Regions from separate parts of the Pseudoduganella sp. OTU4001 genome, predicted to be linked through region 4. Evidence: predicted binding sites of a transcription regulator. Region 4 holds the regulator's gene; each other region holds the start of a gene.
What was found. The regulator sigma-54, encoded in region 4, starts transcription at its own class of promoters, with help from an activator protein. The targets are predictions, from matches to a motif close to TGGCANGNAANCTGCTTT.
Positions count from the first base shown of each region.

Region 1: the regulator sigma-54 is predicted to act here: its motif matches at 1,641-1,658, upstream of AAHE99_RS20735 (PEP-CTERM sorting domain-containing protein).
Region 2: the regulator sigma-54 is predicted to act here: its motif matches at 2,193-2,210, upstream of AAHE99_RS08530 (CmpA/NrtA family ABC transporter substrate-binding protein).
Region 3: the regulator sigma-54 is predicted to act here: its motif matches at 1,693-1,710, upstream of AAHE99_RS25645 (EDSAP-1 family PEP-CTERM protein).

Region 1 is NZ_JASATG010000028.1:27,569-31,072, forward strand. Features, by position in the region: gene AAHE99_RS20730 (pyridoxamine 5'-phosphate oxidase family protein) at 332-961, shown strand; gene AAHE99_RS20735 (PEP-CTERM sorting domain-containing protein) at 955-1,605, opposite strand; gene AAHE99_RS20740 (substrate-binding periplasmic protein) at 1,744-2,421, opposite strand; gene AAHE99_RS20745 (DUF4214 domain-containing protein) at 2,727-3,504, shown strand, end outside.
Region 2 is NZ_JASATG010000007.1:14,322-17,825, reverse strand. Features, by position in the region: gene ntrB (nitrate ABC transporter permease) at 1-931, opposite strand, end outside; gene AAHE99_RS08530 (CmpA/NrtA family ABC transporter substrate-binding protein) at 943-2,163, opposite strand; gene AAHE99_RS08525 (LysR family transcriptional regulator) at 2,279-3,187, opposite strand; gene AAHE99_RS08520 (LysR family transcriptional regulator) at 3,169-3,504, opposite strand, start outside.
Region 3 is NZ_JASATG010000052.1:9,016-12,519, reverse strand. Features, by position in the region: gene AAHE99_RS25655 (nucleotidyltransferase family protein) at 1-700, shown strand, start outside; gene AAHE99_RS25650 (lytic transglycosylase domain-containing protein) at 764-1,597, shown strand; gene AAHE99_RS25645 (EDSAP-1 family PEP-CTERM protein) at 1,761-2,729, shown strand; gene AAHE99_RS25640 (FAD-binding oxidoreductase) at 2,795-3,504, shown strand, end outside.
Region 4 is NZ_JASATG010000004.1:15,560-19,063, forward strand. Features, by position in the region: gene lptB (LPS export ABC transporter ATP-binding protein) at 1-600, shown strand, start outside; gene AAHE99_RS05015 (RNA polymerase factor sigma-54) at 610-2,103, shown strand; gene hpf (ribosome hibernation-promoting factor, HPF/YfiA family) at 2,171-2,530, shown strand; gene AAHE99_RS05025 (enoyl-CoA hydratase/isomerase family protein) at 2,607-3,504, shown strand, end outside.

The sequences.
Region 1 (3,504 bases), on a different contig from region 4:
ATAGACTCTGCCAACTGCCAGCGCGCTTCGCCAGGCAAGCGCAGCCAGATGTGTTTCCAGGCATTGCGCGTACAACCCGCTAGCCGGTTCACCAACTGTGCCGGCGAAACCACCTCACTGTCATAGCAAATGAAGTCGCCCTCAACTGCGGCGTGGTACACGTCGTACGCCTGCCTTCACAGAAATCGATCAGGTCGTTGAAGGTTTGAAACGGCACCGCTATATTGATTAGGTCTCTCATTTTCGGCTCCTTGGCAAGAACACAGCGCCGAAGCGCAAAGTTTGCGCCATCCACGCTAAAATTCCAGCCTCTCATCAAGGGGCGTAAACAGTGAATTCAGATTCCGTGCCTGGCCTTGTCGACACACTGGAGCAGCTTGAGACGCTGTTTGGTGAAGTGGGACAGGCTTCGATCCAGAAAGAGCAATCCTTCATCCATCCACATTACCGCGCCATGATCGAGGCGTCGCCGTTTGCGGTGTTGGCGACTGTGGGGCCGGGTGGGCTGGATGTCTCGCCGCGCGGCGATGCTGCGGGCTTTGTCGTGGTGGAGGATGAGAGGACTTTACTGCTGCCTGAGCGGCGCGGCAACAACCGCGTGGACAGCTTGCGCAACCTGATCGCAGATCCGCGCATGGCTTTGCTGTTCCTGATTCCGGGAGTGGGCGAAACACTGCGCGTCAACGGCACGGCGCGCATTAGCGTGGCGCCAGATCTGCTGCGCCGTTTTGAGGTCGATGGCAAAGCCCCCAAGTGCGTGCTGGTGATCCGCGTGGAGACGGCGTTCTTCCAATGCGCGCGAGCGATTCATCGCTCGCGCTTATGGCAAGGCGTTCCGGATGCGGCGCGCGCCGGCATCCCCTCCCCCGGCACCATGCTGGCCGATTTCAGCCATGCCGAAATCGATGACGAGCAATATGACCGCGAGTTGCCGGAGCGCCAGAGGACGACGCTTTACTGAGCCTGCTTCTTATTGCGGCGCGCTGCAGCCAGTCCCGCCAGGCCGATCACTGCCAATGCCAGGGTACCTGGCGCAGGTACAGGCGCTGGCCCGATACTTCCCGGCAGGACCTGCACATTCATCACGTCGAAGCCCGGGGAGCCACCGAAGGCGTCGAGACCAACGATCTTGATCGCGCGCACTGCGTCGGTGAAGCCGATTGAGGCGAGGTCGAATGCCGTCGTTACATCATCCGCGGCGACGCCGAGGAAGATGAAATTGACAGCGTCTGCGCTGACATAGACGTTGGCGCGCTCACCGTTGGCCCCTACTTCCTGGATGAAGATGTCGTCGCCGACGCCGTCAATCACGGTTTCATCAGTGAAGCCCACGGTGACATAGGAGCCGGTTGGGAGCGACAGGAAGTCAGGGAAGCCAGTCGTTCCGGGCTCGTTGCCCAGGACGACGCTGGTGGAAACAGCAATCGGAAAGCCTGGCCCGGTCGGGTAAGTGCCACCGTAAGGGCCGGCCATCGGGCCTGCACCGCTATCGAAATAATCCAACACAACGTCCGCGTACCCGATCAGGCCAGCATGTGCTTGCGTGGTAAGTGCCATTGAGGCGAGTGCAAGCATCGAGATGAGGAATTTACGCAGAGTCAGCATAGGTCGCTCCTGTAGAGTTAATAGATGGAGCCACCTAAGCAGAGATCGTGCCAACTTGATAAGTTTTTGATTTAACTGACTTTAACTAGTTAAAGAATTTGGACTGTAAATATTTCCGACAGGCAGGCTTGATCGAAATCACGGCTGGGCGCCGAGGTATTGCTTGACCAGTGCAGCGTAAGTGCCGTTGGCACGGATGGCCTTGAGGCCGTTGTTGAAGGCGTCGCGCACGCGCGAGTCGCGGAAGACGGCACGCCGTGGGCTTTCGGGGAAGATCCGGTGGTAGGTCACGGGCTGCGTGGCATCGAACTGCGGGCCGAGCTTGTCGTTGAAGTAGCGAAAGATGAAGCGGTCGCCCACCACCACGTCAACGCGTCCGGTAAACAGCAGCTTGTTTTGCGCAATCTGCGAGTGCAGTTCCTGGTAGTTCGAGTGGCCGGTGGCGATAAAGCCGAAGCGGTCGCCCAGCACCATGCTGGCATTCTGGAAGGCGGCCACGGAGTAGTTGGCCAGTTCCTCGATCTGCTCCAGCTTCAGATTGCGGCGGGTGAGGGAAATGGCGACGTTCTGGTAGGTGATGTAATTGTCGGTGAAGTAGTCCTGGCCGCCGATCCCTTCGGTGATGGACAGCATGCCATCCACCTGCCCTGTGCGCAGCATGGCCAGGGCGCGCGACTGGGGCAGCATCATGGCGACCATCTTGTAGCCGCCGACCGCCAGGGCAGCCTTCGCGATGTCGTAATCGAGGCCGGCGCTGCCGGATTCCATGATGTAGGGCGGCTTGGGCAGCCCCATGCCGACCAGGACCTCCGGCACCGTTTGCTGCGCGGGCGTTGCACTCGTGGGTACAGCCAAACAGCTTACGGCAAGGGCCAAGGCCAGGATCCGGATCCACATATTGCCTCCTTTTTTCACGGCATTATGAACCCAACCGTAGCAATCGAGAAGCGCTGTAATTTTCCCATTACAAGCCATTTACGCCAGGTTTACGGCCCGACTACGGATCGATTACAGATCGGGAATAAGTAAATTTTCGACCATTTTCCTATGACAGAATTTTGAACTTCGACAGGCCAGACAAGTCCCCGTCGAGCAAAACGTCAACGATCATGGAGCTGGAAATGCCAAACTACATCAAAGAAGTGCAACAACTGTACGTCGCGTACTACAACCGCCCTGGCGATCCTTCTGGCCTGGCTTTCTGGACGGGCATTGTCGAACAATTCAAGGGCGATACCTCGCTGATTTCCGCCGAATTCGCCAAGTCGCCCGAATATGCGGCCGCCTACGGTGGCATGAGCAACCGCGCCGTGGTGAACACCGTCTACCGCAACCTGTTCGGCCGCGATGGCGAAAAAGGCGGCCTCGACTTCTGGTCGAGCATGCTGGACTCCAAACAAGTGACCCTGGACAGCGTGGTGACGGCAATCGCCAGCGGTGCCCAGGGTGACGACCTGGTGGCCTATGACAACAAGGTGAAGTACGCCACCGCCTTCACGGCAGCGTTGGACAGCCACCCGGAAGGGGCCGCGTATAACGGCAACGAAGCACTGGCTTTCGCAAAGCAACTGACCTCGAGCATCACCTCCAACGAGTCCCTGGCCACGGCCCTGGCCAAGATTGATACGTCGACGGCCGAATTCGTAGCCGCCAGCAAGGCGCCGATCACCTTTACCCTGACGGCCAACGCCGACACCGGCGTGGCCTTCACCGGCGGCGGCGGCAATGACACTTTTAACGCCACCGGCGCCACTTTCTCGGCGGGCGACAGCCTGAATGGCGGCGGCGGTGTGAACACCCTGGCCATTACCGATGCCGGTGCCGCATTCATGAATGGACTGCCGGCACAGGCGAAAGTCCAGAACATCCAGAAGATCAATATCAGCACCAACGGCGCGG
Region 2 (3,504 bases), on a different contig from region 4:
CCAGCTCCAGCAGCAAACCGACCATACCGATCACGCCAATCGCGATCAGGATGTGCGGCACATTCAGGTTGTTCCATTCGTCCCATACCCAGAAGCCGATGCCCACGCCGCCGGTCAGCATTTCAGCGGCGACGATCACCAGCCATGCGGTGCCGATCGCCAGCCGCACGCCGGTCAGCATGTAGGGCAGCACAGACGGCAGCAGGATCTTGGTCGCCACCTTCCATTCCGACAGGTTCAGCACGCGCGCCACGTTCAGGTAGTCCTGCGGCACGCGCTGCACGCCGACGGCGGTGTTGACGATCATCGGCCAGATCGAGCAGATGAAGATGGCCCAGATGGCGGCGGGATCGGCGGCCTTGAACACCAGCAGCCCAATCGGCAGCCAGGCCAGCGGCGACACGGGCTTGAGCAGGCTGATCAGAGGGCTGAACATGCCGTACACAAAGCTGAAGCGGCCGATCAGGAAGCCGAGCGGAATGCCGACCAGCGCCGCCATGCCGAAGCCCAGCGCCACGCGCCGCAGCGAGGCCAGTATGTTCCAGCCGATGCCCTGGTCGTTCGGGCCCTTGCGGTAGAACGGGTCGGCGAACAGCTTCACCGCCTCGTGCCAGGTCTCAAGCGGCGTCGGGAAGCCGGCGTTGCGCAGCGCCAGGATTTGCCACGCCAGCACCAGCAGCGTAAGGCCCAGCAGCGGCGGCAGCACTTTCATGACGATCGGGCGCAGGCGCTCGCTCGCCGGCGTCAGGTTGATGCCCTTGGCCGCCAGCCGTGCGCTGCGCGATGGCGCGTCAGGGCCTGCCCCCACGCCCGCCGCCGCAAGTGCCTCCGCTGTCCGTTGGAGCGCGCTCTCCCGCGCCGCGTCGCGCGCGGTCAGTGGTGCGCTGGCAGGTGGCGCCGTGCCAACAATCTTTCCATAGACTGCACTCATACGTCCTCCCTTCACGCTTTGATCTTGAACGAGGCCGCATACGCCTTGGGATCCTTGCCATCCCAAACCGCGCCATCAATCATCTTCACGCTGCGCAGCGGCGACTTCGGAACACTCACCTTGGCCATGGCCGCGGCGTCCTTGAATACGTCGATCTGGTTGACTTGCCTGGAGACGGCCAGGTAGTCCGGCTCGGCCTTGAGCAAGCCCCAGCGCTTCTGCTGCGTCAGGAACCACATGCCATCGCTCAGGTAGGGGAAGTTCACCGCGCCGTCGTTGAAGAACTTCATGTAATTCGGATCGTCCCAGGTCTTGCCCAGCCCGTTCTGGTAGCGGCCCAGGATGCGCTGGTTGATCACATCGACCGAGGTATTTACATACGACTTGTCGGCGATGGTCTCGGCCATTTTCACCTTGTTCGATAGCGAGGCATCGATCCAGCGGCCAGCCTCCAGTACTGCCGCCACCAGGGCGCGCGCGGTGTTCGGATACTTCATTACCCACTCGGCGCTGGTGCCCAGCACCTTCTCCGGATGGTCGCGCCAGATCTCCTGCGTGGTGGTGGCCGTGATGCCGATGCCGTCGACAATGGCGCGGTGGTTCCATGGTTCGCCCACGCAGAAGCCGTCCATATTCCCGATCCGCATATTGGCCACCATCTGCGGCGGCGGCACGGTGATCATCTTGGCGTCCTGCATCGGGTTGATGCCGTGCGCGGCCAGCCAGTAGTACAGCCACATGGCGTGGGTGCCGGTCGGGAAGGTTTGCGCGAACGTGTATTCGCGCTGGTCGGTGCGCATCAGTTTTGCCAGCGAGGCGCCATCGACGGCGCCCTTATCGGCCACCTTCTTCGACAGCGTGATGGCCTGGCCGTTGTGGTTAAGGTTCATCAGCACCGCCATGTCCTTCTTCGGGCCACCGGCGCCCAGGTGCACGCCATACACCAGGCCATACAGCACATGTGCCGCATCGAGCTCGCCGTTCACCAGTTTGTCGCGCACGCCGGGCCAGGAAGCTTCCTTACTCAGGACGATCTTGATGCCGTACTTCTTGTCGAAGCCCAGTACCGACGCCATCACCACCGAGGCGCAGTCCGTCAGGGGAATGAAGCCGACTTTGACTTCTTCCTTCTCCGGCTTGTCGGAGCCTGCAGCCCAGGCGTAATTCGACAGAGCGGTCGCCGCACCAGCTGCCAGCAGGCGGCGACGGGTAAGGCTGAACGTGTGATCCATGACTATCCCCGTAAGTAAATAATGGGGATATTGCAAGCACCGTGCCACCCTGCTTTACGGGGCAGAGGTGTGAAAAAGGCAGCACCGTCGTTGTGCACCGCACCAATAGGCGGCGTCAACGCACCGGCTGAAGCCTCATATCGGTGCGCAAACGCTCTGCCATCAGGTCGACGAAGCTGCGGATGCGGGTCGAGCCCTGGCGGCTGTCGCGATGGATGATGTGGATGGGTACCGCCGGCGTGGCGTAATCCTGCAGCACTTCCACCAGCTCACCAGAGTCGAGCAGGCTGGCCGCCTGGTAGGACAGCAGGCGCGCGATGCCAAAGCCGCTGCGTACCGCCTCGATCGCCGAATCGTTATTGTTCACGCCCAGGCGCGGCTTGACGCGCAGCGATTGCGTGCTGCCGCCATGCTGGAAACGCCAGTCGGGCGGCACGCTGGAGCCGGACGAGGCGACGATGGCGTGCTGCTCCAGTTCCTGCGGCGTACGCGGCGCGCCATGCTGCTCCAGGTAGGCTGGCGCGGCCACGATCACGCGCCGCACCTGGCCGACATGGATCGCGCGCATGCTCGAATCGGGCAGCTCGCCGATGCGGATGCCGATGTCGATGCCCTCTTCCAGCAGGTTGGTCACGCGGTCGACGAACACGGTGGAGACATTCATGTCCGGATAACGCTCAAGGTACGCCACGATGCCCGGAATCACGTACAGGCGGCCGAACAGCACCGGCGCCGTTATAGTCAGGTGGCCGCGCGGCGCGGCATTGATGCCGGCGACCGCATCGTCGGCCTCGTCGACTTCGGCGATGATGCGGCGCGCATCATCCAGGTAGCGCTGGCCCGCTTCGGTGACGCGCACGTGGCGCGTGGTGCGGTCCAGCAGTTTCACGCCCAGCCGCTCTTCCAACGACGCGATGGCGCGCGTCACGGCGGGCGGCGACATGCCGAGCCTTCGAGCGCCGGCCGCGAAGCCCTGCTCCTCGGCCACGGCCACGTAGACGGTCATCAGGTAAAGGCGGTCCATTTGCGTTTCACCATGAAGTCGATAAAGTGCCGCACGCGCATCGGCATGCGGCTGCGCTGCGGATAGTACATGTAAACGGCGGCATTCGCTGTCACATGGGTTGGCAGCAGGTGCACCAGCCTACCCTCCGCCAGGTCGCGCTCCACCATGTACAGCGCCAGCTGGCCGATGCCGACGCCGGCGCGCACCGCTTCCACTTCCCCCTCGGCGGTATTGAAGGTCGCCACGCAGGGCACGTCCTGGTAGACGGTGCCGCCCTGCCCTTTCAGCTCCCACGGTATCACGCGGCCCGTGTTCGGCTGGCGGAAGCCGGTGCA
Region 3 (3,504 bases), on a different contig from region 4:
CGCGCTGATGCTGCATGGCTGGTCGGGCGCCAAGCTCGACCCCTACGACCAGCGCTACTACCGGGAATGGATGCACGAGCTGCCGCCGATGACCCATGTGCGGCGCCAGACCAGCATCGACGTGCACCACACCATCCTGCCGCGCACCGCCGCCCAGCGCCCCGATCCGCGCCTGCTGCGCGCGGCCGCGCGCCCGCTGGCCGAGCCGCCCGGCGCCGCCATCCTGGCGCCGGCCGACATGGTGCTGCACAGCGCCACCCACCTGTTCGCGGACGGCGAATTCGACAAGGGCTTGCGCGACCTGTGGGACCTGCACCGCCTGCTGACGCATTTCGGCGCGCACGAGCCTGGTTTCTGGGAAGCCCTGCCGGCGCGCGCGCGCCAGCTGGAACTGCAACGCTTCATGTTCTATGGCTTGCGCTACAGCGTCGCCCTGTTCGGCACGCCGGTGCCGCCGGCCACCCGGGCCGCCATGGCCGCCGCCGGCCCCAACCCGCTGCTGCTGGCCGTGATGGATGGCCTGTTCACGCGCGCGCTGATGCCGCGCCATCCAAGCTGCCGCCGCGCACTGGCGAAGCTGGCCGACTTCCTGCTGTACGTGCGCGGCAACTGGCTGCGCATGCCGCCGCTCAGGCTGGCGCGCCACCTGTTCCACAAGGCATTTTTGACGCCGAAAAACCCGCAGCAATCGGGCGCATAACGGCAGCAACTGCCAGCCTTGCCCCGCTACAATGGCCGGGTCAACGCAACGCTCGGGACCAGCATGCGCTTCCTTGCTGCCCTGGCGGCCAGCCTGCTGGCGCAGCCGGCCGGCGCGCAGAATGCCGCCACCCTGTTCGACCAGGCCCAGCGCCTGGAGCACGGCGAAGGCGTGGTCCAGGACATGGGCCAGGCCGCCGCGCTGTACTGCCGCGCCGCCCGTCTTGGCGCGGCCGACTCGCAATACGCCCTGGGTTGGATGTATGCCAACGGACGCGGCGTGGCGCGCGACGATGGCGCCGCCTGGCGCCTGTTTGCCCTGGCCTCGGAACAGGGCCATGCGGCCGGTGCGCGCATGCTGCAGCTGTTGCCGGCCGCGCCGGGCGCCAGCCTGCCCGCCTGCATGGCGCCGGAACCGGCCTTGCAACTGGAGGGCGACAGCGCCGCGCCGGACTATGGCGCGGTACCGCGCCGGCTACGCAGCCTGATTGAACAGCTGGCGCCGCAGTACAGCGTGGAACCGGCGCTGGCGCTGGCCGTGATCGCCGTGGAATCGGGCTTCAACCAGGATGCCGTCTCGCCCAAAAATGCGCGCGGCCTGATGCAGCTGATCCCGGCCACGGCGCAGCGTTTTTGCGTGCAGGACGTGTTCAATGCCGAACAGAACCTGCGCGGCGGCCTGGCCTACCTGCGCTGGCTGCTGGCGCGCTTTGAGGGCGATGTGACGCTGGCGACCGCGGCCTACAATGCCGGCGAGCAGGCGGTGGCGCAATACGGCGGCGTGCCGCCGTTTGCCGAAACGCGCGCCTATGTGCGCCGCATCGCCCAGCTATATGGCAAGCCGAGCCACCCGTTCCAGGCCGGCGCGCGCGCCTCCTGCCGCTGGCCCGGCGGCTAGCCGATCGCCAGTACCTGTCGAAAATCTTTACAGGTTTGTTATCACGGAATAAATCAATAATGCTAAGTCATTGATTTTGCGGGAATTTCGAAAGCTGGCACGCCAGTTGCTTAGTAACCATGCATCCTGACCCAATCTTGAATAAAAACACTGGAGTGGAACGATGAAAATTAAGCACTTACTGGTCGCTGCCGCGATCTCCGCCCTGGGCGCCGCCCCAGCCTTCGCAGGCGTGGCCGGCATGGCCGACCTGTCGATTTCGCAGCTGCTGGTGGTCGATGGCACGACCCACCAGTTCAATCCAGCCGCCCTGCAGATCACCCTGCTGAGCGACAGCCGCACCGGCACCGCCAACTCGAACTTCAACGGCATCGAAGGTAGCGGCCTCGGCGCTGGCTCGCTGACCGACAACAAGCTGTTCCCGAATGCGGGCTCGGCGGCTGTGGACGTCAAATACCGCTGCGCCGGCCCCAGCTGCGGCGGCATCAACGGCATTTACGGCGGTTCGGCGGAAAACAACACCGCCGCCAACTTCATGACCAATGTCGGCGATTTCGCGCTGGGCGACATGAACAATACTGGTAACGCCCTGGCCGGCGGCGCCAGCGGCCTGACCCGTGCCGACGCCTCGATCAATACCGGCGGCACCCAAGGCGGCGCCAACGCCACCATCCACAACGGCGTGTCGGCCCGCGCCGACTTCCAGGTGCTGGCCAACGTCAACCTGGCCCTGGCCCTGACCTACGACACCTTCGTACGCGTGTTCGTCGATCCGCTGCTGCCGGCCGGCACCACCGGCGTCGCCACGGCCGGCGTGACCTGGAGCCTGACCCTGCGCGACACCACCGCCAACTGCGCCGCCCTGCCTACCGGTTGCACCACCACCCTGACCTGGTCGCCGGACGAGCTGAACAGCAGCCTGGTCTCGACCAAGGGTTCGGAGAACGCCGTGTTCGACAGCTTCGGCACCATCTTCTCCGATTCGCGCACCCTGTACGCTGGCCACACCTACAGTATCGGTATCGACCAGGCTTCGAACTCGACCGTGACCCAGGTACCGGAACCGGGCTCGCTGCTGCTGCTGGGCGTCGGCCTGGCTGCCCTGGCTGCCCGCCGCCGCCGTCAAGCCTGAGCTTGACGCGCTGGTCCTGACCCCGCCCCTGGCTGCTGACGCAGCCGGGGGCTTTTGCCATTTATATGCGTCCCGCTCTCCAGGCTGAAACCAGCAACCTGACCGGCGTCGCCCGCGCCGCCGGCTGCGTCCTGTATCCGCGCTCGACGCGCCAGGTGCGCAATATCGTGCGGCGCGCCAACCGGCGCGGACTGACCATCTATGTCGTGTCCACTGGCCTGAACTATGGCTATGGCGGCCGCTCGCCGCCGCGCGACACCGATATCCTGCTCGACCTGAGCCGCATGCGGCGCATCCTCAACGCCGGCGCGATCAGCGCCGCCAACCCGGTGGCGCTGATCGAGCCGGGCGTCACCCAGCAGGACCTGTACGAGCATTTGCAGCAGCACGCGCCGGAACTGACCTTCAATGTCACCGGCTCGGCGCGCGCCACCAGCATCCTCGGCAATGCGCTGGACCGCGGCGTCGGCTACTTCGGCGCGCGCAAGGAAGACGTGTTCGGGCTGGAAGTGGTGACCGGCAAGGGCGACGTGATTTATACCGGTTTCCGCCGCCTGGGCGAGGCGTCGCCGCTGGCGCACACCCACCCGTATGGCCTGGGCCCGATGCTGGACGGCCTGTTTTTCCAGAGCAACCTCGGCATTGTCACCAGCGCCTGCTTCCGCCTGCTGCCGCGCCGCCCCAAGGCGGTCGCCGTGTCGCTGGCGCTGCGCGAGGCCGGCCGGCTGGACGAATTCATCGATGTGCTGGCGGCCCTCAAGCGCGAGGGCATCAT
Region 4 (3,504 bases):
TACATGATCGTGGGCCTGGTGGCATCCGACGCCGGCACCATCGATATCGGCGGCAGCGACGTCTCGAGCCTGCCGATCCACAAGCGCGCGCAACTGGGCCTGTCCTACCTGCCGCAGGAAGCTTCGGTATTCCGCAAGCTGACGGTGGAAGAAAATATCCGCGCCGTGCTGGAAATCCAGCAGGTGGACGGCAAGCCGCTGGCCAAGGCGGAAATCGACCAGCGCCTGGAAGCCCTGCTGGCAGACTTGCAGATTGAGAAGCTGCGCGAAAACCAGGCCCTGTCGCTGTCGGGCGGCGAGCGCCGCCGTGTGGAAATCGCACGCGCCCTGGCCACCAACCCGCGCTTCGTGCTGCTGGACGAGCCATTCGCCGGCGTCGACCCGATTGCCGTGATCGAAATCCAACGTATCGTACGTTTCCTGAAGGAGCGCAATATCGGTGTCCTGATCACCGACCATAATGTGCGTGAGACCCTCGGCATTTGCGACCGCGCCTACATCATCAACCAGGGCGCCGTGCTGGCTTCGGGCCGCCCAGATGACATCATCGCCAATGAATCCGTACGCCGGGTCTATCTCGGCGAACACTTCCGCATGTAAGCGAAAGCCATGAAACAAACACTGCAACTGCGAACCTCGCAACACCTGGCGCTGACGCCGCAGCTGCAACAATCCATCCGCCTGCTGCAGCTGTCCACGCTGGAGCTGCACCAGGAGCTGGAACAGCTGCTGAGCGATAACCCGATGCTGGAACGCCTCGACGATCCGCTCGACCACTCGGTACGCCTGCTGGCCGACGGCGCCATCAGCCAGGGCTCCGGCAACGACAGCGTCGCCACGCCCGAAGCTGCCCAGGCCACCGATGGCGGCGAAGCCGGCGCCAGCGCCGGCAGCGAAGGCGAAGGCTATGAAGGCGGCGAGGGCGAGGGCGCTGCCAACGGCAGCGACGATACCGACTGGAGCGCCAGCGCCGGCAGCAAATCCGCCGACGACGAAGACAGCCGCCCGCAGCTGGAAGCCTCCGGCTGCACCCTGCGCGAGCACCTGCTGGAACAGATGCGCGTGACCTTGCAGGAGCCGCGCGACCGCGCCCTGATGGAAATGATCATCGACGCGCTGGACGACAACGGCTACCTGGAAGAGCAGCTGGAAGAAATCCTGGAACGCCTGCCGCCCGAGCTGGAAATCGAGCTGGACGACCTGCGCTGCACCCTGGTGCTGCTGCAAAGCTTCGACCCGCCCGGCGTCGGCGCCCGCAACGCCTCCGAATGCCTGGCGCTGCAGATCAAGCGCATGCCCTGCGTGCCGCTGGTGACGCGCCGCATGGCCCTGACCATCGTCGAGAAGCACCTGGCCTGGTTCGCCCAGCGCGAATTCACCAAGTTGAAGAAAACGCTCGATTGCGACGACGAAGACCTGCGTGAAGCGCAAGCCGTGATCCGCCAATGCAACCCCCATCCGGGCGCCGAATTTGCGTCAGGCGAGTCAGACTATGTAGTGCCGGACGTGATCGTGAAGAAGGGCCGCGGCGGCTGGGTCGTCACGCTGAATAACGACGTGGTGCCGCGCCTGCGCGTGAATGCCCTGTATGCGAACCTGCTCAAGCAAGGCAAGAGCGAATCGCAGATGAATGGCCAGCTGCAAGAGGCCAAATGGCTGATCAAAAATATGCGCCAGCGCTTCGACACCATCCTGCGCGTGGCGGAAGCGATAGTAGAAAGACAAAAGAACTTTTTCAGCCACGGTGCGGTTGCCATGAGACCCCTTGTGTTGCGTGAAATAGCTGATACACTGGGACTACACGAGAGCACTATTTCCCGTGTTACAACTCAAAAATATATGCTCACCCCGCATGGCATGTTTGAGTTGAAATATTTCTTTGGCAGCCACGTCGCGACCGAAGCTGGGGGTGAAGCTTCATCGACTGCGATACGGGCGCTGATCGTGCAATTGACAGGAGCAGAAGACCCCAAGAATCCTTTATCCGACAGTAAGATTGCGGACATGCTGGGAGAACAAGGCATGGTAATTGCGCGACGGACTGTTGCCAAATATCGAGAAGCGTTGAAAATTCCTCCGGTAAGCCTCCGTAAATCTTTGTAGTGCATGGGTTCCTCTGTGCGCTTCGGCGCGCACGAACTCGAGAGCGACATCATCTTTAGGAGTGTGTATGAATCTCACCATCAGTGGACATCATGTCGAAGTGACCCCGGCTATTCGCGAGTACGTGCAAAACAAGCTGGAACGAGTCAAGCGCCATTTCGATCAAGTAATCGATATTGCTGTCATCCTGACTGTAGATAACCTCACCGAGAAAGAGAAACGCCAGAAAGCAGAAATCAACCTGCGCATGTCTGGCAAAACTGTTTACGTCGAAAGCCTGTCGCAGGACCTCTACGCCGCCATCGACACCCTGATTGATAAACTGGATCGCCAGGTCATGAAATACAAAGACCGTGTGCAGAACCACAATCACGCGGCCATCAAGCACTTCCCGGACACGTACGAAGCACCACCCTCCGCCATGTAAAGGACTGGCAGAGTAGGCACACCAAAGGGCGCATCTGGCGCCCTTTTTTGCGCCCAGTGTGCGTTAAAATATTTGCATGAGCGAACACGTCCAAACCCAAATCACCAACGGCACCGGCATCATCACGCTGGACCGCCCGAAAGCCCTCAATTCCCTGTCCCTCGACATGGTGCGCGCGATGACGCAGGCGCTGCTGGCCTGGCGCGAAGACGCCAGCGTCGCCGCCGTGGTGGTGCGCAGCACCAGCGAACGCGCCCTGTGCGCCGGCGGCGACATCCGCTTCTTCCACGACGTAGGCCGCGCCAGCACCCAAGGCGGCAGCGCACTGCTGGAAGACTTCTTCACCGAAGAATACGCACTGAACCACCTGATCCACTTCTACCCTAAGCCATATGTGGCCTTGATGGATGGCGTGGTGATGGGCGGCGGCATGGGCATCGCCCAGGGCGGCCCGGATTGCGGTGTCCGCATCGTCACCGGCCGCACCAAGATGGCCATGCCCGAAGTGAATATCGGCCTGTTCCCCGATGTCGGCGGCAGCCACTTCCTGTCGCACGCACCGGGCCAGCTCGGCATGTGGCTGGGCCTGACCGGCCTGACCGTCGGCGCCGCCGACGCGCTCTACCTCGACCTGGCCGACTACTTCGTGCCCGAGACCGAGCTGGCCGGCCTCGCCGCGCTGCTGGAAAGCACGCCGGGCAAATCGCTGCGCGACGCAATTGCCGTCTTCGCCGGTCCGCACAATGCCTATGCCGGCGACAGCGAACTGGAAAAGCAGCGCGCACTGATCGACCAGCACTTCGGCGCCGGCTCCGTGCCCGCCATCATGGACTCGCTGCGCGGCGACAGCAGCCCCTTCGCGCAGAAGTCCCTGAAAGCGATGGAGCTGCGTTCCCCGCTGATGATGTGCGTGACCCACGAGCTGTTGAAGCGCGGCGCCACGCTGGGCGTCGCCGACTGCCTGCGCATGGAGC